2 regions of the Bacillus sp. z26 genome follow, and region 2 is predicted to be linked to the other one. Evidence: riboswitches for the same ligand, from Rfam matches in the RefSeq annotation. Region 2 holds a riboswitch; the other holds the start of a gene.
What was found. A riboswitch is a leader RNA that binds a small molecule or an ion and turns the genes downstream of it on or off. The one in region 2 is predicted to bind thiamine pyrophosphate.
Positions count from the first base shown of each region.

Region 1: another riboswitch for thiamine pyrophosphate. It lies ahead of AC4G3K_RS09060 (hypothetical protein); the one in region 2 lies ahead of thiT (energy-coupled thiamine transporter ThiT).

Region 1 is NZ_JBZFQM010000002.1:800,016-812,539, reverse strand. It holds gene AC4G3K_RS09130 (alpha-amylase family glycosyl hydrolase) at 1-392, shown strand, start outside; gene AC4G3K_RS09125 (glycoside hydrolase family 13 protein) at 475-2,154, shown strand; gene AC4G3K_RS09120 (LacI family DNA-binding transcriptional regulator) at 2,173-3,201, shown strand; gene AC4G3K_RS09115 (SDR family oxidoreductase) at 3,268-4,134, opposite strand; gene AC4G3K_RS09110 (SDR family oxidoreductase) at 4,366-5,238, opposite strand; gene AC4G3K_RS09105 (YajQ family cyclic di-GMP-binding protein) at 5,500-5,991, opposite strand; gene AC4G3K_RS09100 (DUF3941 domain-containing protein) at 6,117-6,251, opposite strand; gene AC4G3K_RS09095 (DegV family protein) at 6,340-7,197, opposite strand; gene AC4G3K_RS09090 (YitT family protein) at 7,333-8,175, shown strand; gene AC4G3K_RS09085 (DUF3813 domain-containing protein) at 8,214-8,408, opposite strand; gene AC4G3K_RS09080 (hypothetical protein) at 8,408-8,545, opposite strand; gene AC4G3K_RS09075 (Cof-type HAD-IIB family hydrolase) at 8,621-9,439, opposite strand; gene AC4G3K_RS09070 (prolyl oligopeptidase family serine peptidase) at 9,586-10,347, shown strand; gene AC4G3K_RS09065 (metal-sulfur cluster assembly factor) at 10,419-10,727, shown strand; TPP riboswitch at 10,911-11,012, shown strand; TPP riboswitch at 11,079-11,181, shown strand; gene AC4G3K_RS09060 (hypothetical protein) at 11,267-11,515, shown strand; gene thiM (hydroxyethylthiazole kinase) at 11,515-12,270, shown strand; gene thiD (bifunctional hydroxymethylpyrimidine kinase/phosphomethylpyrimidine kinase) at 12,267-12,524, shown strand, end outside.
Region 2 is NZ_JBZFQM010000002.1:899,702-912,225, forward strand. It holds gene AC4G3K_RS09585 (DUF445 domain-containing protein) at 1-285, opposite strand, end outside; gene AC4G3K_RS09590 (YheE family protein) at 482-697, shown strand; gene AC4G3K_RS09595 (PucR family transcriptional regulator) at 728-1,633, shown strand; gene AC4G3K_RS09600 (ABC transporter ATP-binding protein) at 1,765-2,865, shown strand; gene AC4G3K_RS09605 (hypothetical protein) at 2,969-3,217, opposite strand; gene AC4G3K_RS09610 (alpha/beta-type small acid-soluble spore protein) at 3,519-3,737, shown strand; gene fumC (class II fumarate hydratase) at 3,807-5,195, opposite strand; gene AC4G3K_RS09620 (HPr family phosphocarrier protein) at 5,581-5,877, shown strand; gene AC4G3K_RS09625 (transglycosylase domain-containing protein) at 5,995-8,004, opposite strand; gene AC4G3K_RS09630 (hypothetical protein) at 8,113-8,277, opposite strand; gene AC4G3K_RS09635 (universal stress protein) at 8,566-9,066, shown strand; gene AC4G3K_RS09640 (helix-turn-helix domain-containing protein) at 9,230-9,694, opposite strand; gene thiT (energy-coupled thiamine transporter ThiT) at 9,998-10,588, opposite strand; TPP riboswitch at 10,702-10,802, opposite strand; gene AC4G3K_RS09650 (dicarboxylate/amino acid:cation symporter) at 10,872-12,131, opposite strand; gene AC4G3K_RS09655 (hypothetical protein) at 12,517-12,524, opposite strand, start outside.

The DNA of each region.
Region 1 (12,524 bases), 100 kb from region 2:
AATTACGCAACGAGTATCCGGCTCTGCGAAAAGGAACACTTGAGCTTTTGGATGAGCAAGATGGTATGGCCGTCTATAAAAGAGAGTATAAAGACCAAATAATGATTGTTGCGATTAATAATAGTTCGAAAACAAAAACCATTCAACTCGATCCAACTAAGCTTGCATCAAATGAAGAGTTACGTGGCAGGCTTAACGGAGATATGGTAAGAGAAAGCAAGGATACCTATTCAATCACATTGGATCGTGAGACATCAGAAGTCTATTTGGCAGCTAAAAAAAGTGGCGTGAATTACGTTTATATGGCTGTTATTGTCTTCGTTATTATCGCATTTCTTATTTTTCTTTATCTGGCTTGGAAAAAAGGCAAACAGCAAAACAACCATACTTGAAATATAATGGAGGGATCTAATATCTCTCCATTTTTTTTAATAACAACCATAGATTAATTAACATAAGTGAGGATGAAAGTGCTTGAATAAGAAGTGGTGGAAGGAAGCAGTTTGTTATCAGATTTATCCAAAGAGTTTTAAAGACTCAAATGGAGACGGAATCGGTGATCTGCAGGGAGTAATTAGTAAGCTGGATTATTTAACCGAGATGGGGATAGATGTTATTTGGATTTGCCCTATTTATCAGTCCCCAAATGTAGATAATGGATATGATATCAGTGATTACCAATCAATCATGGACGAATTTGGAACCATGAAAGATTTTGACGAATTACTTGAGGATGTTCATAAACGGGGTATGAAGCTTATAATGGATCTCGTTGTTAACCATACAAGTGATGAACATCCTTGGTTTTTTGAATCCAAAACGGCAGTGGATTCACCGAAAAGAGATTGGTATATATGGAGTGATGGCAGACCTGGTATCCCTCCTAATAATTGGGAGAGTATTTTCTCCGGCAGTGCATGGGAATTTGATGTGGAAAGCGGGCAATATTATTTGCATGTATTTGCAGCAAAGCAACCGGATTTGAATTGGGAAAACAAGGAGATGAGGGAAGCTGTATACGAAATGGTCAATTGGTGGCTGGATAAAGGGATTGACGGATTCCGGGTTGATGCAATTAGCCATATTAAAAAGAAGAGTGGTTATCCGAATGACTCAGGGGTGAAAAGTGGCGGAATAAAAGGATTCAAGATGTACACGATCCAAGACGGAATTCATGATTTTCTTCAAGAATTAAAAATGAACACCTTCTCAAACTATGACATTATGACGGTTGCGGAAGCAAGTGGTGTAAGTGCCGAAGATGCAGACCCATGGGTAGGAGAAAATAACGGTGCTTTTGATATGGTGTTTCAATTTGAGCATTTAAGTTTATGGGAAAAAGAAACCAAAGTGGATCTCGATCTTGTAGCATTAAAACGAATCCTATCAAAATGGCAAACTGAGTTACATGGTAAAGGATGGAACGCATTATTTATTGAAAATCATGATAAACCACGCATTGTGTCAACGCTTGGAAATGATCAGACGTATTGGAAAGAAAGTGCTAAGATGCTGGGAACTATGTATTTCTTTATGCAGGGTACTCCTTTTATTTATCAGGGCCAGGAAATTGGTATGACTAATGTGGCTTTTCCTTCTATTCATGATTACGATGATATTAGTATGAAGAATTATTACCAGCTGGAAACGGCAAAAGGGAGAGACCATCTAGATATTATGAAAGTGATTTGGAAGAACGGACGTGATAATTCTAGAACACCTATGCAATGGGATAAGTCGCTAAACGGTGGATTTACTTCGGGTATCCCTTGGATGAAGGTGAACCCGAATTATAAGGCGATTAATGTCAACGATCAGCGTTATGATTCAAGTTCAATTCTTTCCTTTTATAAAGAAATGATTCGGTTGCGCAAGAAGTACGATTGTCTTGTTTATGGTGAGTATAAGCTTTATTTCGAGGATGATCCGAATGTATACATGTACTCTAGATTTACAGATGAGCAAACGGCATTAGTTATCTGTAATTTCAGTGAGTATCAGCAGACTATTAAACTTCCGGTGTTCGATGGGTTGACAGGTGAGCTTATTCTTAGTAATTATAATAATCAGTATGATGAAGTGGACGGACAGATTAGCATCTATTTATTACCATATGAATCAAGAGTCTATCTCTTCAATCAAATCGCTAAATAGGAAATGGGGAACAATCGTATGGCGATAACGATAAAAGATGTAGCGAAATTGGCAAATGTGGCACCGTCGACAGTATCCAGAGTAATTGCCAACAATTCACGAATAAGTGAGAAAACAAAAAGAAGAGTTAGAGAAGTTATGGAAGAAATTGGATATCATCCGAATTTTATTGCGAGAAGTTTGGCAAATAAATCGAGTGAAGTTTTAGGCATTGTTATGCCAAAGTCCGGTGATGGATCATTTCTCAATCCATTTTTCTCCACAGTTATGAAAGGGTTGAGTCAGGCAGCGCATGAAGATTTATATGGCTTGCAAATTACAACAGGTATATCAGATGATGGGATATTTGACGAAGTTGAAAAAATGATCCATGGCGGCAGAGTGGACGGAGTAATTTTACTCTATTCCAAAATAGATGATAAAGTTTTGAACTATCTTTATAAAATGAAGTACCCGTTTGTTGTTATCGGAAAGCCTCCTATGCATGATAGCAGTATTACGTACGTAGACAACGATAATTTTCAGGCGGGTAAAGATGTAGCTAAGTATTTGCTGTCGAATGGCCATAAGGATATCGCCTTTATTGGGGGTAGTGCTCATCTTGTCGTCACGATTGAACGGATGAGAGGATATGAAGAAGTATTGAAGGAAGCTGGAATACCAATTTTAAAGGAATATGCGATTCATGAAGATTTTATGCTTGAAGGTGGAAAAGAAGCTGTCAAACAATTAATGAATCTCGAAAAGCCTCCTTCAGCCTTGATTGTAGCAGATGATTTTATGGCGCTTGGTGTACTAAACATGCTCGATGAGATGGATATCAGTGTTCCGGAGGATATCTCAGTTGTAAGCTTTAATAATATTTTAACTTCACAATTGTCAAAGCCTCCGCTCTCATCTGTTGATATTGATATTGAAACATTGGGATATCAGGCCGTCAAATTATTGATTTCTAAAATTAAGAACCCCAAGGGGCCGACCAAGCGCATGATTATTCCGCATCAACTAATTATTCGGTCTTCAGTTGTCAAAAAGGAGTTACTTTAATAACTTGATAAAAAAACGGTGAAGAAACGTTATCTGGTTTCTTCACCGTTTGTTATAATATATCGTTTATCCGTTAACGACACTGCCGCCATTCACATGCAAAGTTTGACCAGATACATAGGATGAATCATCACTTGCCAGGTAAACATAGGTTGGAGCTAACTCATCGGGTTGTCCAATACGTCCCAGCGGAGTATTTTGTCCCCAGCTTTCCTCGATTTGTTCTGCAGAGAAGGAGGCTGGAATCAATGGTGTCCAAATAGGACCTGGTGCAACAGCATTAACATAAATACCTTTAGGAGCAATACTATTGGAGAGGGCACGGGTAAAGGATACAATCGCCCCTTTTGTCGATGAGTAATCAATTAACAATGGATTCCCCTGATAGGCTGTAACACTGGCAGAATTGATGATTTTTCCGCCTTTTGGAAGATGTTTTAAGGCTGCTTTCGCCATGTAAAAATAACCAAATATATTGGTTCGGAATGTACGTTCCAATTGTTCTGCTGTAATGTCGGTAAATTCCTTCTGAACATGCTGTTCCCCGGCATTATTAACAAGAATATCAAGTTTGCCGAATGTTTCCACTGTCTTTTCCACAGCGTTTATACAAACTTCCTCAGAACCGACATCTCCTGTGATTAATAAGCATTTACGGCCTTCCGCTTCCACAAGCTCTTTTGTTTTTTCAGCATCTTCCTGCTCTCTGTCGACATAAAGAATCGCGACATCAGCACCTTCTCTGGCATAGTAGACTGCAACGGATCGGCCGATTCCACTGTCACCACCTGTGATAATAGCAACTTTATTTTTTAATTTACCACTGCCTTTATAGGAAGATGAAACGGTAATTGGTTCAGGATCCATTTTATGCTGCAATCCTGGTTGAACTTCCTGTTCCTGTCCTGGTGCACTTTCAAATCTTTCACTCATAACTAAATACCTCCATTATTTTTATCTATGTGTCTACTTTTCCACTCTTTGGAGAAATCAAACATGTTCCTAAAGCATAAAGTAATAGATTGTATGTTTGGCATTTTAATAGGATTATTTTGATTTAAGAAATAGTCTAAAATTAGAAGAAAGGGATAGAAAAAGGGTAACAATCACAAGGCATTGTTACCCATTCATTTGAAAATAGTACCGAACTAAATAGTCGATCAATTAACCATTAACAACAGATCCGCCATTTACATGGAGTACTTGTCCGCTGACATAGCTGGAATCATCACTTGCTAAATAAACATAAGTAGGTGCCAATTCAGATGGTTGACCTGCGCGTCCAAGTGGCACATTTTGGCCAAATTCAGCTACTTTATCAGCTTCGAATGTAGCTGGAATTAATGGTGTCCAAATTGGACCCGGTGCAACTGCATTCACGCGGATTCCTTTGCTGGCAATATTATTGGAAAGTGCACGGGTAAAGGAAACAATGGCACCTTTTGTTGAAGAATAATCAATCAATTGTGCGTTACCTTGATAGGCTGTTACAGATGTTGTATTGATAATTGAGCTTCCTTTAGATAAATGAGGAAGGACGGCTTTTGTTAAATAGAATTGTGAAAAGATATTGGTTCTAAATGTTTTTTCTAATTGTTCATCACTGATATCCAACAGGCTTTCCTGAGGATGCTGTTCAGCTGCGTTATTGACTAAGATATCAATTTTGCCGAATTCACTTTTAACTTTTTCAACGATTTCACGGCAAAAAGCACTGTCACCGACATCTCCAGCCAATAGCATACATTGTACGCCTTCGCTTTCTACTAAATCTTTTGCTTTATTCGCATCTTCATGTTCATTTAAATACACAATCGCAACGTTGGCGCCTTCTTTAGCATAATAGTGGGCAACGGATCGGCCAATCCCACTGTCTCCGCCTGTGATAATTGCTACTTTTCCTTTTAATTTATCGCTGCCTTTATAATTTTCATCGAATTCTTTTGGCTCAGGTTTCATTTCTTTAGTTACACCTGGTTGAGTATCCTGTTCTTGGGCTGGAAATCCATCTTTACCGGTTTTTATATCTTCATTCATTTCGCAACATCCTTTCCAATTAATGTTTCCCTATTGTTATTCCTCATTTATGGAAAAAGAAACATTGGAAAGTATAATTATTTAGCTGTTTGGTAATAAAAAGAGGGGTGCAACGTAGTTGAAGAGGGTCTTAAAATAGATAGAAATGATTATTCATTCGGAGTAAATCCAGTATAATAACTGCACCTGCAATTGTTAAATTGGATTTGGCAATAGAGGTGCAGTTTATTTAAGCTTTTTCTCTTTCAGCCTATGTAACTACTAGCGGAAGTTGATAAATTGAACCTCGATGGAAAGATCAGCTTCCCTAATCGCGGCGATAACTTGCTGAAGATCATCTTTGTTTTTTCCCGTCACGCGGATTTGATCATCCTGTATTTGGGATTTTACTTTGTTACCTGAATTTTTAATGATAGCATTGATTTTCTTGGCATTTTCTTTGTCTATGCCTTGTACCAATTTAGCTCTTTGCCGAACTGTCCCGCCTGAAGCACCCTCCAGTTTTCCATAATCAAGGTTTTTTATAGGAACGCCACGTTTAATCAGTTTACTGATTAAAACATCTTTCAGTTGCTCCATTTTGTAATCATCATCAGAAACAAGAACGAGTTCTTCATTTTCCAGATGAATATCACTTTTACTTCCTTTAAAATCATAGCGTGTTTTAATTTCTTTCACAGCCATCGTAACAGCGTTTGATACCTCGGATAGGTCAATTTTTGAAACAACGTCAAATGAGCTTTCTTTAGCCATATTATCCCTCCGTTTTTTATTTTCATTATAAAAAAACCTCTATATAAGTTCAAATACAATTAAAAAAGAGGATTTTAATTGAAATCCTCTTTATACACAGTTAAGATGTGAGATGGAGATTTTACTTATAAGTGATCAGTTTTTTTTGAAAAAGATTTTTTCCCGGCTTTTCGGTTTTTCTCTTCCTGGATATTTTTTAATTCATGCTTAGCTTGATTATCTCTGGCTTTTTTATTGTTATCTGAAGTATGATAGGCCATGTGTGCTATCCCCCTTGCAATTTATTTACTGTGAATATGTCTAGTATGTTGCTAGTAGGGAAAAATATGTATACATCAGAATACAGAGTCAGGATAGTTTGTTTAGGAAGAAAATAGCGATTGTTCCTGGACCGGCATGTGCGCCAACAGTTGCGCCGACAGATGAAATATAAACAGATTTTGGGTGGAAATTTTCTTCAATCAATTGCTTAAATTCCATAGCCTTTTCGATGTCGTCACCATGGCTGATACCAATTATTTGTTTATCTAATTGGTCACCGCGTTCTTTCATGGTATCGATTACGGCTTGCATTAGTTTTTTGCGGCCGCGGAATTTGTCTAGTGGGATCAGTTTACCATCTTCAACATTTAACAGTGGCTTGATATTCAATAATCCGCCGATAAAAGCTGAAGTTTTGGATATTCGTCCGCCTCGAGCCAGGTATTCCACATTGTCCACGGTAAACAAATGTTCCATATGGGAGGCAGTAAACTGTGCTGTTTTTTTCAGTTCTTCCATGGTGGCTCCTTTGGCAGCCTTGCGTACGGCTTCCATGACGACTAGACCATATCCTAAGGATGCACATTTGCTATCTATTATTTCCAAATGAAAATCTGGGTACTCAGCTTTAACTTCGTCTCTCATCATAACCGCTGTTTGGTAGGTACCGCTTAATTCGGAAGAAAAGGCGATATAAAGGCCGGGTTGTTTATTTTTTGCCAGCTGTTCAAATTTTTCATAAAAATTTTGTGGAGACACCTGTGATGTTTTAGGTGATTTTCCTGATCGCATGGCATCGTAGACTACTTTTGGTTTGATGGTAACTTGATCATCATATTCATTGTCATCAAGATGTACTTTTAATGGAAAAAGAATGATGTTGTTATCCTGGAAGTATTCTAATGGCAAATCACTTGCACTATCGGCCAAAATTTGTACACTCATATAGACACCTACTTTTTTAAAATTTTCTTAGTTTAATTATAAGTCTACAATCTTTTTTAGAAAACAAAATTGTTCACACACCTATCTTATCATGGGGAATTTATTTGTAGTTGTCAACATAAGGAGGAGCTAAAATTGGTTTGGAATGAAACAAAAAAAGTACTTGCTGTTGTGATTGGAGCTTTATTAAATGCAATTGCAATGAACTATTTCTTAATTCCCGCGAACATATTTGCGAGTGGGTTTACGGGTACAGCACAAATTATTTCTGCAGCATTGGACATGTTTACGAATATCAATGTATCAACGGGGGTATTATTACTTGCTCTTAATATTCCAATTGCTGTTCTAGCCTGGTTTAAGGTTGGGCGTTCATTTACAATGTACAGTTTTATAGCAGTTCTATTAATGTCTTTATTCTTGGAAATTTTACCTGTGCAATCCTATTCCGATGATATTATTCTAAATGCTGTATTCGGTGGTGTAATTGGAGCAGCCGGTATTGGAATCACCTTACGATTTGGTGCATCCACGGGTGGTATGGATATTGTGGCAATGATTCTTTCAAGGATCAATGATAAGCCAATTGGTATTTACTTTTTAATGCTGAATGGAGCTATTGTGGCAATAGCTGGTCTTATGTATTCAGAAGAACAGGCACTTTATACCATGATTTCCTTATATGTATCTACGAGAGTGATTGATGCTATTCATACAACACATATAAAAGTTACGGCTATGATTGTAACGAGACACGCCGATGAATTGAAACAGGCCATTCATTCCAAGTTGGTACGCGGAATTACGATGATTCCTGCTGTCGGAGCCTTTACTGGTGAAGATAAAAATATGCTGATGATTGTAATCAGCCGTTATGAACTTTATGATTTGCAGAGTATTATTCAGGAAGTCGACCCACATGCCTTTACGAATATCGTTCAATCTACCGGTGTTATCGGTTCTTTCCGTAAAGATTAAAAAAAGAGCACAAGACCTTAGTCTTGTGCTCTTTTTCATTAGTTTGAATGCTTTTCTAGGGAATCCAGTATATCCTGCATGGTATGCAATTGAGCCTGCTCAGCCAGAGTAGAGTTTGCAAATGCAGAAGAAAGCTCATTGCGTGCTTTGGTAATTAATTCTTGCTGATTAGAGCCTTTTATCTGGGCTAATTCTACTGCTTTCTGAGCACGGTTAAATAATTCATTACGCATTACAGTCCTCCACAGGTAGAATTTTCTGCTGCTTCCGCCTCTTCCATAGTTGTCCGATATGGGAATCGCTCACTATGTTTGGAAACAGCGGTCTTACCCTGTTGGACAAAGCGCTTTGATTTATTCCTTTTTCCCATGGAAAAACCTCCCGCATTCAAGTTGTGACTCTAAAACGAGTCGTTTTTATCATAACCAACAGGAGATATTGTTAGTCACGCAGACTTAATATTGAATTTTTCTTCAAGAAAGACGGCTATTCCATCCTCTTCATTCGATAACGTAATATGATTAGCTACCGTTTTCAGCTGTTCGATGCCATTACCCATAGCGACGCCAGTGCCAACATAATCAAGCATTTCTAAATCATTATCTTCATCGCCAAATGCGATAATATTCTTTCTGGATATCCCTAAATCTTTTGCGACCAAATCAACACCAACGGCTTTACTCATCCCACTTTTTACGATTTCTATAACATGCCATGGATCTGCCCAGCGCCTGTGATCAATAACTTCAGCATGGACATCTGAAAGATGTTTTCTGATCTCGGCAACATCATTTTCATCGGAATGTATGAGCATGGATGTAGGGGCCGACTGTAAAAATTGGCGGAGATCTCCTGTAGTTACACTAGGGCTTCCGAGTTGAAAAATATCGATTAATTTTTCATCATGGTAATGGAAATACACATCATCTTTTACTTCGGCGATTATATTGTGGAAACGATAATCATTCAAAGCTTCCACGATCTCTTTGGCAACTTTAATATCAAGCGGTGAATGATGCATGCCCCAGTCTGAATGCAGGGGATGATGGATAAAGGCACCATTGAAATTTACAATCGGTGTCTTAAATTGCATTTCACGATAGTATGGTTCGCTGGAACGGTAAGGTCTGCCCGTTGCAATCATGACTTCATGGCCATTATTTTGTAATGTTTGCAATACGTTTTTAGTACGAGGAGAGATGGTTTTATCATCTTTCAACAAAGTTCCATCTAAATCAAGTACAATTAAATGTTTATCTGTCATATGGCTCTCCTTCTAAATTAAGTTTATTCTAGAATTATAAGTTAAATTAATTCCATTTAGAATCTTCTTTTATATATCATAACAAGTATAAAGGTTTATTGGTATTGTTTGGTTTGTAAAATATATGTAAAGAATGGGGAATAACAATGATACAAGTAGAAAAAGTATATGTAGAACACATTCCCATGCTTATTGTAGGTAAGCAGGATATGAATAATGTCCCTATTCCTGGATTTATATTTCTTCATGGGTTCACCAGCGCCAAAGAACATAATTTACACTATGCTTACCTCCTGGCAGAAAAAGGTTTCAGAGTATTTTTGCCCGAGGCGTCCTTGCACGGGGAACGTGAAGATGGGGATACACAGAATTTATCTAGGTCATTTTGGAAAATTGTCATAACTTCCATAAAAGAACTTCATATAATTAAAAAATATATCACTGAACATGGATTAGCGATTTATGATTGTATAGGCCTTGGCGGGACATCTATGGGCGCAATCACGACGCTTGGTGCGTTAACTCAATATGATTGGATTCGTGTTGGAGTAAGTATGATGGGGAATCCGGCCTATAGAAAGTTTGCAGAGTACCAAGTGAATGAATTTGAGAAACAGGGAATTGATTTGGGATTTACGGAAGAAGAGAAATGGAAAGTATTCAGTTCTCTTGAAAAATTTGATTTATCCCTGCAACCTGAAAAATTAAGAAATCGGCCACTTTTCATCTGGCATGGGGAAATGGATCCGGTCGTACCTATTGCAGGTAGTCGTGCATTTATTGATAAACACCAAGAAAAAGTAGAAACAGGGATGATTACTTATATATCTGAAAAAAATGCCGGACACGCTGTAACAAGAAAAGGGTTGTTAGAGGCTGTAAACTGGATAGAAGAGAAGCTTGTATAAGGAATAAGAATGGTCAGATTGCCCAAAGTTTGGTAGGATTGAAGCATGAATGTAATGGAAGGAGAATGAATATGGACCAAGACATGAAAGATAGTATTATGAGTGCATTAGAAGAAGTTTTAGACCCAGAATTGGGTATTGATATAGTAAACCTAGGGTTAATCTATGATGTGGACATGACTGAAGAAGGTGACGTCACAGTTAAAATGACTTTAACAGCTATGGGCTGTCCTTTGGCTGGTACCATTGTCGATCAGGTACGGTATGCATTAAAAGAACTGCCGGAAGTGAAAAATGTAGATGTGGATATTGTTTGGACACCGGCATGGACAAAGGATCGTATGTCCCGCTATGCAAAAATTGCCTTGGGCATCCGATAATTGAGAAAAGAATTTTCAGGAGAGAGCTGTTTTATGGGCTCTCTTCTTTTATGCAGTGGTAATGAGGAAACGGGGAACTTTAAAAAAGGCGATTGAATCAAAATCCATATTAGCAAATGGCATAAAGTAATTAGCATACTGGATTGAAAATAGCTTTTATTTCTGATAAAGTAAAAATAATCAAATTATTTGCGGGGGGACTCATTATACGAGTTGAGAAGGTTAAAACCTGACCCTTTGAACCTGTCAGTTAACACTGGCGTAGGGAGCAATTAGTACATAGGCCTATTGGATATGTGCGAAAAGCTCTTCAGGTTTTTAGAAGAGCTTTTTTTGTTTCCAATTAAATAGTTTTGATTGCGGGGGGACTCATGAATGCGAGTTGAGAAGGTAAAACCTGACCCTTTGAACCTGTACAGTTAATACTGACGTAGGGAGCAATATCATCAGTTGATATGAGACCCTTTTTTAGTATGTGAAATACCCACACTATTAAAGGGTCTTTTTCCATACGTCCACCAAAAAATGGAGGGCTGAAAATGGCATTTTGCAACGAAGTGCGAAGAGAGGAGTATGTTTGCTGGAAAGGGAGGTTTGATTATCCATTCATATTAAAGCTCGCCGATGGAACATTGCCAATAGAGAGTTTGAACTATTATGTGCGCCATGCCCATGAACAAAAGCAAAACAAGTTAATAGAACTTTTCCATAAAAGCTTTTTGTACGAGTGGATTTTTGGAGAAATGGTGATGTCTAAACAAAGTTGGATTCCGGAGGGGTTAAGATAATGCTTAAACAAATTAGGAATAGGAAGCCACTTATTCATTGTATGACTAATTATGTGGTAGCACCTTTACAGGCAAACGGCCTATTGGCAGTTGGAGCAGCTCCTATTATGGCTGATGAAGAAAATGAAATAGAGGAAATTGTCAGTAAAGCAGATGCTTTACTCCTTAATATTGGAACACTCAATAAACGGACAAAAGAAGCTATGCTGACAGCCGGAAAGGCAGCAAATATCCATGGTATTCCAGTTGTACTTGATCCGGTTGGCGTGGGAGCGAGTACATTTCGTAAAGAAAGTGTTCAGGAATTCTTGGAAGAAATTGATTTTACTTTGATTCGTTGCAATGTAGGGGAGCTTGCCACCATTGCTTGTGTCGACTGGACACAAAAGGGAGTAGATGGTGGATCGGGTGAGATGGATCTTAAAAAGGAATCAAAGAAAATCGCCAATTTATATAACTGCTTTGTGATTGTATCTGGAGAGAAAGATGTTTTAACGGATGGATCCATATGCACCATGGTAGAAGGAGGCCATATCAACATGACACAGATTACCGGTACAGGGTGCTTGTTAAGTGCTATTTCTGCTGCTGCATTGACAATCAAGGAGGTAAATCTTGTCCATTTGCAGGAACTTTTACATGAATATAAACTTATCGGCAGTTTGGCCGGTAAACAATCTAACTATGTAGGTGATTTCCAGACAGTTATTTTAAATGAATTGAATCGGTTATCCAGAGGGGAGGACTTGATATGAAAGTAGTTATGACGATTGCTGGTTCTGATAGTGGTGGTGGAGCAGGAATCCAGGCTGATTTAAAGACTTTTCAGGAGTTAAAAGTATTTGGGACATCAGCCATTACGTCTTTAACAGCGCAGAATACAAACGGAGTACATGAAATCTATCCTGTTGATCCTTTGTTTGTTCGGAAGCAAATTGAAGTACTTGTTGAAGATTTTAATGTAGCAGCGATTAAAACAGGTATGTTATATTCTGAGGAAATTATTGAG
Region 2 (12,524 bases):
CATATTTTCACCAATTCTCTTAGCCTCTACTTTGACGGCTCCAGTAAGCAATTTATTTTTAATACTCTCAGGAGTGATTAAGTGTTCAACAACCATTTTCCCCATTTGATCTGCCAATTCATCCCGTCTTTTCGGTATTAATCCGGGGGTAAATGGCAAACGTTTTCCAAAAATATAAATAGCCTCATATGGGTGGAATAGCATTTTAATAGCCAAGGCATTAGTAATCCCGCCAATAAGGGCACCCACTACTACCACAGTGACGATTGTTATAACGATATTCATACAGTAGCTCCTTTTTAACTTCCTTTGTGTAATGATTAGTTTAGACTTCTTACTTGTTAAAATGCAACCTTCAAAACCTGGTTTCAACTTATATTATATCGTTCTTTTATTCATAAGGTATTAATAAATATGAATCGTGTATTTAAAACGGTATAATAATTATTATTTCTATCAATTTAGAATTTGAGGTGTATCTATGATTAGTCATTTTGATTGGAAATCATTATATGAAACAGAAAAAATACCTGGTTGGAAGTTTTCCTTTTACTATGAAAAAAAAAGGTGTAAAGGAATTTACCATAAAGACGGTTCCATTACCTGGGTTAACACCATCATCGAGGACGAAACGAAGAGAGAATTAGAATCCCGAGTACACGAATTAATGCTTTATCATATATATGATAATCAATAGACTATGATATAGGATATATGGAGGATTATTATGAACACTGACTTACTTAAACTCTTTCCCGACGCAATCCGTGTTCCAAATCCACTGGAGGATCCGTCTTATTATTGGTATATAGAAAATCCGAATGAATATATTGGTATTCCCAAAAGGTCTGTAACGTCTGATCAAATAGCCATATTAAATGCTTTTATGAAGCCTTTTTATCTTCATACTGAACAGTTGAATAAATCAGCCCAGCAAGTTCAGTGGCATAGCCTTTTATATCAGCAAGACTCTGAACCATTACATAAAATAGATGATAGCTCTTACCGATTTATCCATTATCATCTGCCAAACAGTGATATCAATATTGCAGACTTTTCCGACGCTATAAATGGTTTCTTTCATGCCCCCGTTATATGTTGGAAAGACCCCTATAGCGGCGTCATCATCGAAAATACCAAATCAGTCATGCTTACAAATCAAGATTTCAACGCTATCATTCATACTCTTGAGAGTGATTTATATGCATATATCCGCTTATTTATCGGAAATAATTATCCTCTTACCGAGGACATAATGACAAATTTCGATTCCGAAGATACATGTTTTAAAACAATATGTCTCTATAATACAAAAGACAAAGTCATCACGTTTTCTTCCGCATTTCTAAACCTTTTATTAATAGGTAAAAATCAAGCTTTATGTATTACGCTTGCTAAAAATTTGCTCGGCACGTTAGAAAACGAAAAAGATTTGCTCCGTACTATTAAAATTTATATTGAGGCCAACGCTAATGCGACCGTTGCCGCCAAACAGCTATTTCTCCATCGAAACAGTCTGAATTATCGGCTTGCTAAATTTTATGAAATCACTAATCTGGATGTCCGCAAATTTGAAGATAGCTTATGTGCCTATCTGGCCATCCGCTTACTGGAGCAAACAAATTATCATTAAGTGCAACCCGCCCATGTCCTAATCGATTTATTTGTGCAACATGAACATATATTTTTAACTATTAGACTAGTAAAATAAATTGTGAAAAGGGTTTCATTATTAAATGGTTTTTTAAGGAGGACATTATAAAGATGGCTGAGCTAAAATTAGAACATATTTATAAAGTTTATGACAATAAAGTAACTGCAGTTACCGATTTCAATTTACACATACAGGACAAAGAGTTTATCGTGTTCGTAGGCCCTTCTGGATGTGGTAAATCCACGACCTTACGTATGATCGCCGGATTAGAGGAAATATCTAAAGGTGATTTTTATATTGATGATAAACGAGTAAATGATGTACCGCCAAAAGACCGTGATATTGCAATGGTTTTCCAGAACTATGCCCTGTATCCACATATGAGTGTGTATGATAATATGGCTTTTGGATTAAAGCTACGTAAATTTGATAAAGCTGAAATCGATCGCCGTGTGAAGGATGCTGCGCGTATTCTTGGACTTGAAGAATATTTAAATCGTAAACCAAAAGCCCTATCCGGTGGTCAACGTCAACGTGTTGCATTGGGCCGTGCCATTGTTCGTGATGCTAAAGTATTCCTTATGGATGAACCTTTGTCAAATCTTGATGCTAAATTGCGTGTACAAATGCGCGCCGAGATTGCTAAGCTCCACCAAAGATTGAATACTACTACCATTTATGTGACGCATGACCAAACTGAAGCAATGACGATGGCTACTCGCCTTGTTGTTATGAAAGATGGCTTAATTCATCAAGTTGGTGCACCTAAAGATGTTTACGAAAAACCCGAGAACATCTTTGTAGGTGGATTTATCGGATCTCCTGCTATGAACTTTCTTTCTGGTTCTTTAGAAGATGGCTATTTTGTAACTGGCAGTACACGCATTGCTGTTCCTGAAGGTAAATTAAGCTATCTTCGTCAAAAAGGCTATATAGGCAAAGAAGTAGTACTTGGTATTCGTCCAGAGGATATTAATGATGAACCTATATTCATAGATGCTTCTCCAGGTTCAACAGTTACCTGCCAAATTGAAGTAGCAGAACTCATGGGTGCTGAAACAATGCTCTATACACAAATTGAAGGCCAATCCATCGTAGCACGCATTGATTCCCGTACTGATATCAAACCAATGGATACCTTGAAATTAGGACTTGATATGAACAAAGCTCACTTCTTTGATAAAGACACTGAGGTTAGAATTCGCCCTTAATATTTGAGTTAAATGAAGCCAATTTCCTTTATGGATTTGGCTTTTTTGTTTCTTTTCAGATACGGTACTGCCCTTTCCTTTTTACCAGACCTCTAAAAAGACCCTAAATATCCATTTCATGAATCGATATTACTTTATCTTTTCCACATTGGCTGCAAGACAAAAGATGTCTGCATATAGACTGGTTCACCGATTGAGGGTCACCATCTATTTCCTTCTGTATATACGTTTCCAGATATGCACTGTAATCATCGTAGTAATCCATAACCTTTCCAAAATCATCCATATTATTATGACATGCTATACATGGATATACGATGGAGGTTAGACCATTGCATAAAGGACATTCCATACAACCCGCCCCTAACTTCGTCTTTCCATTAGCGTTTCACTTAATCAGATTTTTTATGTTTATCTAGGTCAATTAATATTTACCTGTTTACACAATGTCAGTCCCCCAATTTTTTCTAATTATATCTGTGTATAAATTAAAATGAACCTTTCCATACTAGCTACTAGAAAGACGAAAACTTATAACCTTGGGTCAAGCCGTTAAAGGGCTTTGGGGATTCCACACGATAATCTCCTACTAGTCGGTTCAAATCCGACTGACCCAACCAAACTAAAATTAATTTTTATGGAGGAGCTTATACATGAATCAAAATAGATCAAACAGCAATTCATCTAATGAATTGGTTGCTCCAGGAGCAGCAGAAGCAATCAATCAAATGAAATACGAAATTTCTAACGAATTCGGGGTACAACTGGGTGCTGATACAACAGCGCGTGCGAACGGATCTGTTGGAGGAGAAATTACCAAAAGACTGGTTCGTATGGGCGAACAACAAATCAGCGGTAAATCTCAATCTTAATTAAAACTTCATAATTTAATGGACAAAACCCCCTTCCGTATATTCCGGAAGGGGGTTACTTTTCGTTATTTAAGATTTCTGTTTGACCATATCTTTCGGATTCACCCATTGATCAAATTCATCCGATGTTAAATAACCTGATTTTAAGGCTGCTTCTTTTAATGTACTATTATCTTTAAAAGCAAGCTTGGCAATTTCAGCTGCTTTCTCATATCCAATATGCGGATTCAATGCTGTTACGAGCATAAGTGAGGATTCTACATTCTTTTGAATACTTTTTATATTCGCCTCAAGTCCTACCAAGCAATTAACCCTGAAAGATTTAAGAGCATCTGACAATAATCTGGCTGATTGCAGGAAGTTATACGCAATGACAGGTTTGAACACATTCAATTCAAAATTACCCTGGCTGGCTGCAAATCCAATAGCTGCATCATTTCCAAATACTTGTACTGCAACCATTGTTAAAGCTTCACTTTGTGTCGGGTTTACCTTACCAGGCATAATAGAGCTTCCAGGTTCATTGGCCGGGATCGTAAGCTCTCCAATTCCACTGCGAGGGCCGCTTGCCAACCAGCGAATATCATTGGCAACCTTCATGGCATCCATAGCCAGTGCTTTTAATGCCCCGTGTGCATAAACGATTTCATCATGGCTGGTTAGTGCATGAAATTTATTTGGTGAAGAACTGAAGCTATAGCCAGTCTGTTCAGAAAGATAACCCGCTGTTTTATCGCCAAATTCCATATGTGCATTAATACCCGTTCCAACAGCTGTACCACCGATCGCCAGGCTCAGTAATTTCTCTGAGCTTTCTCTAATCATCTGTTCAGAACGTTCAAAGCTATATCTCCAACCGCTTATTTCCTGGCCAAGTGTTAATGGAGTAGCATCCTGCAAATGGGTACGTCCAATCTTAACAATGTCCATGAATTCCTGTTCTTTTTCTTGAAGCACTTTTATAAAAGCAGTTATTTCAGGTAGTACATTTTTATGAATTGCCTCATAGGCAGCAATATGCAGGGCAGTAGGATATGTATCATTAGAACTTTGCGACATATTTACATCATCATTTGGATGCAAGGTTGCTTCAGACCCATTTTCTTTCAACCATTCATTCCCTTTACGTGCCACCACTTCATTAATATTCATATTACTTTGAGTACCGGACCCAGTTTGCCATACTTTAAGAGGAAAATGATTATCTAAATTTCCTTCAATAATCTCATCACAAACATATGATATGGCATTCTTTTTTTCTTCAGCTAAATTACCTAATTCATAATTGGAATATGCCGCCGCTTTTTTCAGTTCTGCAAAGGCATATACAATCTCAATCGGCATTAATTCTTGTCCAATCTTAAAGTTATTACGGCTGCGTTCTGTTTGAGCTCCCCAATAACGATCAGCTGGAACACGTACTTCTCCCATTGTATCTTTTTCAATCCGATATTCCACCTTCATCATCCCCTATTTAAAATTATCTCACTATTAAGAACATACTCTCTATTATGGCAAACGGTCAAATGATAGCGCTTAAATTTTATTCTTAAAAGACTCCTGTATTCCAAAGCGCATGTCTAATAAAAAAACCAAAGTCATGACAATAGCTATACCAAGCGTGACAAACCCATCTATTATGTATACAATTATCAAGTTAAAACAGATAATTAACCTCTTATCTACATAAATAGAAAATAAAAATATCTCATGTTGAAAACTATACCGAGATTATTCCAGTTCACCATAATATCCCCACACTATCTATTTTTTGTTTAACTGATATAGCATCGGGTAAATAGTATATATATCCTTCATAAACACAGATGAAAAGGTGAGATAAATGGAAAAATATGAAATGGGTTCTACTGAACTTTCTATTGACAAACAAATTACACTACCACAATTAATGTGTATTGCACAATATGCCAAAAACTATGATGGATCAATAAATCTGGAGAAAAATGGCCAGGAAATTGATGTTAGAAATATTTCTTCATTAACAGCATTTTTCTTAACATTAGGTCAAGATGCTCATATCAAGGTTCTTGTTAAAGGGGAAAATGCACAAGCTGCAATCGATCATATCGAAAATATCTGTCTGGAAGAGAGTACTGAGTTAACTCCATCAATGTCTTAATCCAAAATACAGAAAAGCACATTTGAAACCGTAACATTTACGATTTCAAATGTGCTTTTTTCATTTTCACTTAACTGATAATCCGGATCCATATTTTATCTGAGGAACATCCCACGCTTAATTCTTCCAGCGATTGAGCCAATCCTCAAAACTCTTATTGATTTTTTCCTTTTGCTCAATCCAATAGTTTTTAAAACGATTCTTTTCTGCTTCCTTCTCCATATCATTAATGGTTGGGACATCAAAAGTTTCACGTTCCATATTTTGCAATGCACCTGTCATAATTTCTTTAAAAACAATATTTGCACCTCTTGTTTTATCTTTTAAAAGATACTGATTAACTGTCGTTCTGTCATATCCCATCCACACTGCACCAACGAGGTTAGGAGAATAGCCGACAAACCATTCATCTTTTACCGCATTTTGCGCTGACACTCCATTTACCTGAGTTGAACCTGTTTTACCGGCTATATCTCTATTCTGTACTTTTGCATTTGTTCCGGTTCCATCTTCATGCTCTACGACACCCTTAAGCATCGCTGTCATATTTTCTGCTACTTCTTTTGTCGTAACCTTTGTTTCTTTTCCTTTAAATTCATCTACTTCTTGTCCATTGGCATCTTCAATCTTTTGGATAAGATGCGATTCCTGACGTATTCCTTCATTTGCAAAAACAGAATAAGCAGAGGCGATTTCTAAAGGAGATACACCTTCATGTAAACCTCCTAAAGCCAGACCAAGATTTCGATCCTCCTTTTTTAACTTAATGCCAAACTTCTCTGCATAATCTATTCCAGTTTGAATACCTATTTCATTTAAAAGCCAAACAGCAGGGATATTTTTAGATTTATAGACAGCCTCAAACATAGGGATCTCCCCCTCATACTGGTCATTATAATTCTTTGGGTTATAATCTCCGGCAAATTTCATTTCCTCATCTATAATTAAATCTGCGGGTTTATATCCCTTTTCAAGAGCAGGCGCATATACCGCAAGCGGCTTCATAACTGAACCTGGCTGGGCCTTTAATTGGGTTGCCCTGTTGTATCCAAGAAAAACATGCTCCCCTCTTCCCCCCACCAGTGCCCTCACGCCCCCTGTCTTGGGATCAAGTAAAACTGCACCGCTCTGCACAAGCTCATTTGTATTTGAACCTTTGGCGAATAAATCATCTTGTTGATAGACCTTTTCGATCGCTCCCTGCATACTTGTATCTAATTCAGTATAGATTTTGTACCCGCCCGTTAATAACTCATCCTGGACAATTCCATATTCTTTACTGGCTTCCGCAATCACTTGGTCTACATAGTATGGATACATGCCTTTTAACGGGTCGCTTAATTCTGTCAATTTAATTTCAGTATTAACTGCTGATTCTCTTTCTTCATCCGTAATAAAACCGCTATTTTTCATTTGCTTGAGCACGACCTTCTGTCTGTTTTTAGCGGCATCATAATTTTTATATGGATCTAAAGAAGAGGGTGCGTGTATTAAACCGGCCAGCAAAGCAGCCTCTGATAAATTAATTTTTTCAACTTCTTTACCAAAATATACTTTGCTGGCATTCTGAATTCCCCAGGCTCCATGACCAAAATAAATTTGATTTAAATACATTTCCATGATTTCATCTTTTGTGTATTCACGTTCAATCTGGCTGGCAATTGCAACTTCTTTCAGCTTTCTTTTTAACGTTTGTTCAGGAGTTAGCAACGTTATTTTTGCCAGTTGCTGCGTAATGGTACTTCCACCCTGTACGACTGAGCCTGCTGTGAAATTTTTGTATGCAGCCCGAATAATTCCTTTATAATCAATCCCAGTGTGTTCATAAAAACGTCGGTCTTCTATCGAAATCACTGCATCAATAACATGTTGCGGAATTTTATCGATTGAAACACCTTCCGTTTTATTTGCTGAAATTTTACTTGCCTCTTCTCCATTCATGTCATAAATAATAGTTGGCTGCATAAGTTCAGTTTTTAAATGAGACAAATCTACTTCCTGATTAAAAAGTATATAAAAAAATACACTTATGATAAGACCTACAAAAGATATTCCAAGCAGAAGAATCTGTAATAGACGAGAATGGTCGAATATACCCAGTGCTTTTTTAAAATACTTTTGACGCATCCTTATTTCCCTCCACTTATAATCAATTAAATTTATATGTATTTTTACATATTATACACAAAAAATAAAAAAACAACTGATAGACAGTTGTTTACCTTCACTCTATTTTCATTTAATAAACTCATTATTCGAGGCTTCAATTTCCTTATGCAATATCTCCATATACATATAAACAATTTGCTTTACTTTAACATCTGCTCCCAAAACATCCAAATGAGTTAAGCATTTTTTTATAATAGGGTGAATACCTTGGGGTTGTTTATCTTTGAACATCCACATCACCTCTTTTTTCTATAACACAAGAATACAGGAAATTTACCGGTATGACCACTGGTCTTTTGTCATATTTATCTAATTATCGATTAGTTTAGAGATATCGTACAATATAATCGTTTTCTCCAGCAAATTAAGTAAAATCAGGTCATTTGATACTTTACACTTATTGCTACAGAACAGCATCTTATAGGCAGATTGATACAGAGATACATGTAATATGTTTCCATCCATCTGATTTAGGATAAATAATAAAGGAGAGAAAAAAATGGAAGGGACTGAATCTATATGTTCAAACATATATTAGTGGCGTTTGATGGCTCAGATTCGGCAAAATTAGGTTTATCAATGGGACTAGATCTTTGTAAGAGTAATGAAAACTCATTGTTGTCAGTTGTATATGTTTATGAGGAAACTAATGAGGCCTCTATTCCAGATGAAACATTTGTCACTTCCAGCAATGCACCATTCTATGCAGACTCCAGCCAGGGTCAAACCATCTTATCAGAAAAGAGTCATCTAATAAACAACAGCACATCTACGAGTACTCAGCTTGAGGAAATTGAAAGATATGTAAACAGTCTTGAAGATAATAATTTGATTCATTCACATTTTGTTGTACTCGAAGGGGACACGGATGATATGATTCTCCAATACGCAGAGAAAGAAGGTGCCGATTTAATTATTGTCGGCAACAGCAGCAGTTCCGGCCTTCGTAAATTATTCCTTGGAAGTATTTCCGAAAAAATTATAAGTAATTCCAATTGCCCTGTTTTAGTCGCTAAATAAAGACTAAATGTACCTGATCCTACTAATATGACCTCCTGCTTTTCTGCAAAGAAACAGGAGGTCATCCATTTGCCTTCTCAAATCGAAAACTCCTTAAATTAAAAGAGACATTCCAGGAAAACTTCATTCATATGTACCGCAGGAATCTCTCTTATTCCAAACATTATGATTGCAGAACTTTATTGACTAATTCTTTAAATTTACTATGGACATCGTTTTCATTTAATGAGCTATAAATCCGGTATTGATCCTCGTCCAGAATCCGGTAGTGTTCACTTATCATATTTTGCTGCAGAACATACCCTCCTTCAAGCAGAATATCTTTCCACCATACCTTGCCGCCAAGCATTTTTTCTTTTCTGTAATCAATTCTTTCTCTTGAAACCGTTTCAATAACTTCGAGTGGATCCCCGCCAAATAATGTCTGCACAGTTAAGGTTTCACGAAACAATGAAACGACAGCCACAACAGTTGTCCAGCTTGCTTCATTGCGTTCCTTTTCGATCTGCACCAATGTTTTTTTGGAAATTCCTATTATTTCAGCCATCTTGTCTTGTGTATAATCAACCTCCACACGGATTAATCTCATACGTTCAGATATTAGACGAATAATCTCATCCTTACTCATAAACATCCCTCTTCCCATCTATAAATTAATATTTTATACTCTCCACAATCAATGTTCACTACTACTATTATAATAGAAATAAATGGAAAAGAGGTACTATAATGTATATATTTACTAATTTTTTTATATTCCCTTGTTCTTCTTCCTAAAAACCTACTTAGAATAAAAGTAAAGGTCAAAAGAACCAGTCTATACTAAAAATAATAATTCATTAAGAATAGAGAAATAGTACACAGTAGGTATAAGCGAAACACAAAAAGGCTCTCAATGATGTTGAGAGTCCAGATATAGTGATTTATTCATTTATGAATGATGTGCGGGCTTTCTGAGGATGACTCGCGGTGCGGCAGCAAATAAAAGCATCATAATAAATCCGCTAACAATCACACTTGGCAACATGTAGGATAAATTATACAGTAACGAAAATACAGCGACCGATTGGCCATCGGCCGAACCAGAACCAAAGAACACGATTCCGGCAATAAAATGAGCGATAAAACGCAGAGTACTACCGAGTAAGATTCCCATTAGGACCATACCAGAAGTTTTCAAGTCCTTCTTTCTAATTCCTTCTCTTTCAACATACTTAAACACAAGTCCTGCTAAGCCAACTACCGTATAGGCAACAATATAATCAAGGAGCCCTTGAATAGGGTGCATGATATAAGCAGTTCCTGATAATATTTGCAATAGACCAAGCAGTAATCCAGTTGTTACACCCCCTTTGACACCCCAGCGATACGCCATTAAAAAAACAGGTACCATAGCAATTGACACGCTTCCTCCCTGCGGCCATAAACTGAAAGACAGAACACTGGCCAATAAATCAAAGATAAATGCCAAAGCAGAAAAAACAGAAATCTCCACCATAAATAATAATCGGTTGTTTCTCATTGTACTTCCCCTTTCTATCAAGAGTTTTGAATAGTCATCTCAAGTCTTGATCGGGCATAAACAAAATACAAAAAAGCAATGCGCGCACAAAATGGCTCGCATTGCTTACATTTACATTCATTCAGCCACATTCCTACGCTAGTGTTAACTAACAGGTTCAAAGGGTCAGAACTCATTCGTTCACTCTCAGCCACTGGCTCCCCTTGTGGAATACTATTCATTTCTTACATCGTACTAATTTTGCCATCTATAAGCAAGCATTTACTTTTCAAAACTAAACTAATTAGGCAGTCATTTCTTCTACTTCTATTTCTGATGCTTCATTTTCCCTTTCTTCACGTTTCTTTTCAGATTCAGCAATGATAAGGGCACAGGATGCATCTCCTGTAATATTAACTGCTGTTCTAGTCATATCAAGTAAACGATCAATACCCAAGATCAATCCTACACCTTCAACCGGAAGGCCAACCTGTCCAAGAACCATGGTCAGCATGATTAATCCCACACCTGGTACTCCCGCTGTTCCAATACTTGCAAGAACAGCTGTTAATATTACGGTAATTAATTGCGTCATCGTAAGTTCCACGCCATAGGCTTGGGCAATAAATACAGTGGCAACCCCTTGCATGATAGCTGTTCCATCCATATTAATGGTAGCACCAAGTGGCTGTACAAAACTGCTGATGCTTTTTGGTACTTTTAACTCTTTTTGTGTAAGCTCCATAGCTACCGGCAAAGTTGCACTGCTCGATGAAGTACTAAAACCTACTGTCATAGCTGGGAAAAACTTCTTGAAAAATTCAATTGGATTACGTCTCGCAAATATTGCAATGGCTCCCCCATATGTGAAAATGGTATGAATCAGCAATGCCAATAGAACGACGATCATATAAAGACCCATATTTCTAATAGCTGGGAGACCCTGATTGCCAATAGCAGTTGCTATCAAGGCAAAAGTCGCATACGGTGCTGCTTTCATAATAAGGTTAACTAAATACATCAGTACCTCATTACCTTGCTCCAAGAGGTTAATAATACCCTTTGTTTTCTCACCAAGAGCCGTAATGGCAATCCCAAAGAAAATAGACATTACAATTACTTGGAGCATATTTCCTTCAGCCATCGCCTGAATTGGATTCTTTGGAATGATATTAATGAGAGTTTCAGAAAAAGAGGGGGCTGTAGTGGCTGTATATTCAGCCGAGGCAATATCAAAATTACCTCCATTCCCTGGTTTAATGACTAAGGCAAGGAATATACCAATTGTGATGGCAAATGCAGTTGTAGACAGGAAATAAAGAATTGTTTTACCACCAATCCTGCCGAGTTTTTTAGGATCACCCAAACCTGCTGTACCCAAAGTGATTGAAATGAGTACAATCGGGACTACTAACATTGTGATGGCATTAATAAACAGATTGCCAATTGGTGAAAATGCTACAGTATTTAAGATTTCAAATAATTGAGGTGAAAAAATATTAAGAGCTAATCCTACAATCGCACCAATAAATAATCCTAATATAATTCTAATTGTAAGGTTCATAGATGCCCTCCTTCAATTTTTTATATTATCAATTTAATAATCCTCCCTAATAAGGAGGATTTATCAAAAGTACATCTAACTAATCAGATGCATTTTTTATTATTATAATATAATAATAGTAGATTATTCCTAAGATGACAATGGAAAGAATTACAGGAGGGATTTATGGTGTTACTGAGTCTTAATTTGAGCTAAATTGGATCTAAGAACGATGTAGGAAATAATAATAAGTATCGTATTTCATGGGATATTTTTTCTTAGTTCTCTTTATATATATATAACGAACATTTTCCATTTTCAACAACTCATCCAAAAAAAAAAGACGCAATATATACGTCTTTTCGGAAAACAGCTTGCCGTTTATCAAGTTATATATATATTATAATTAATGAT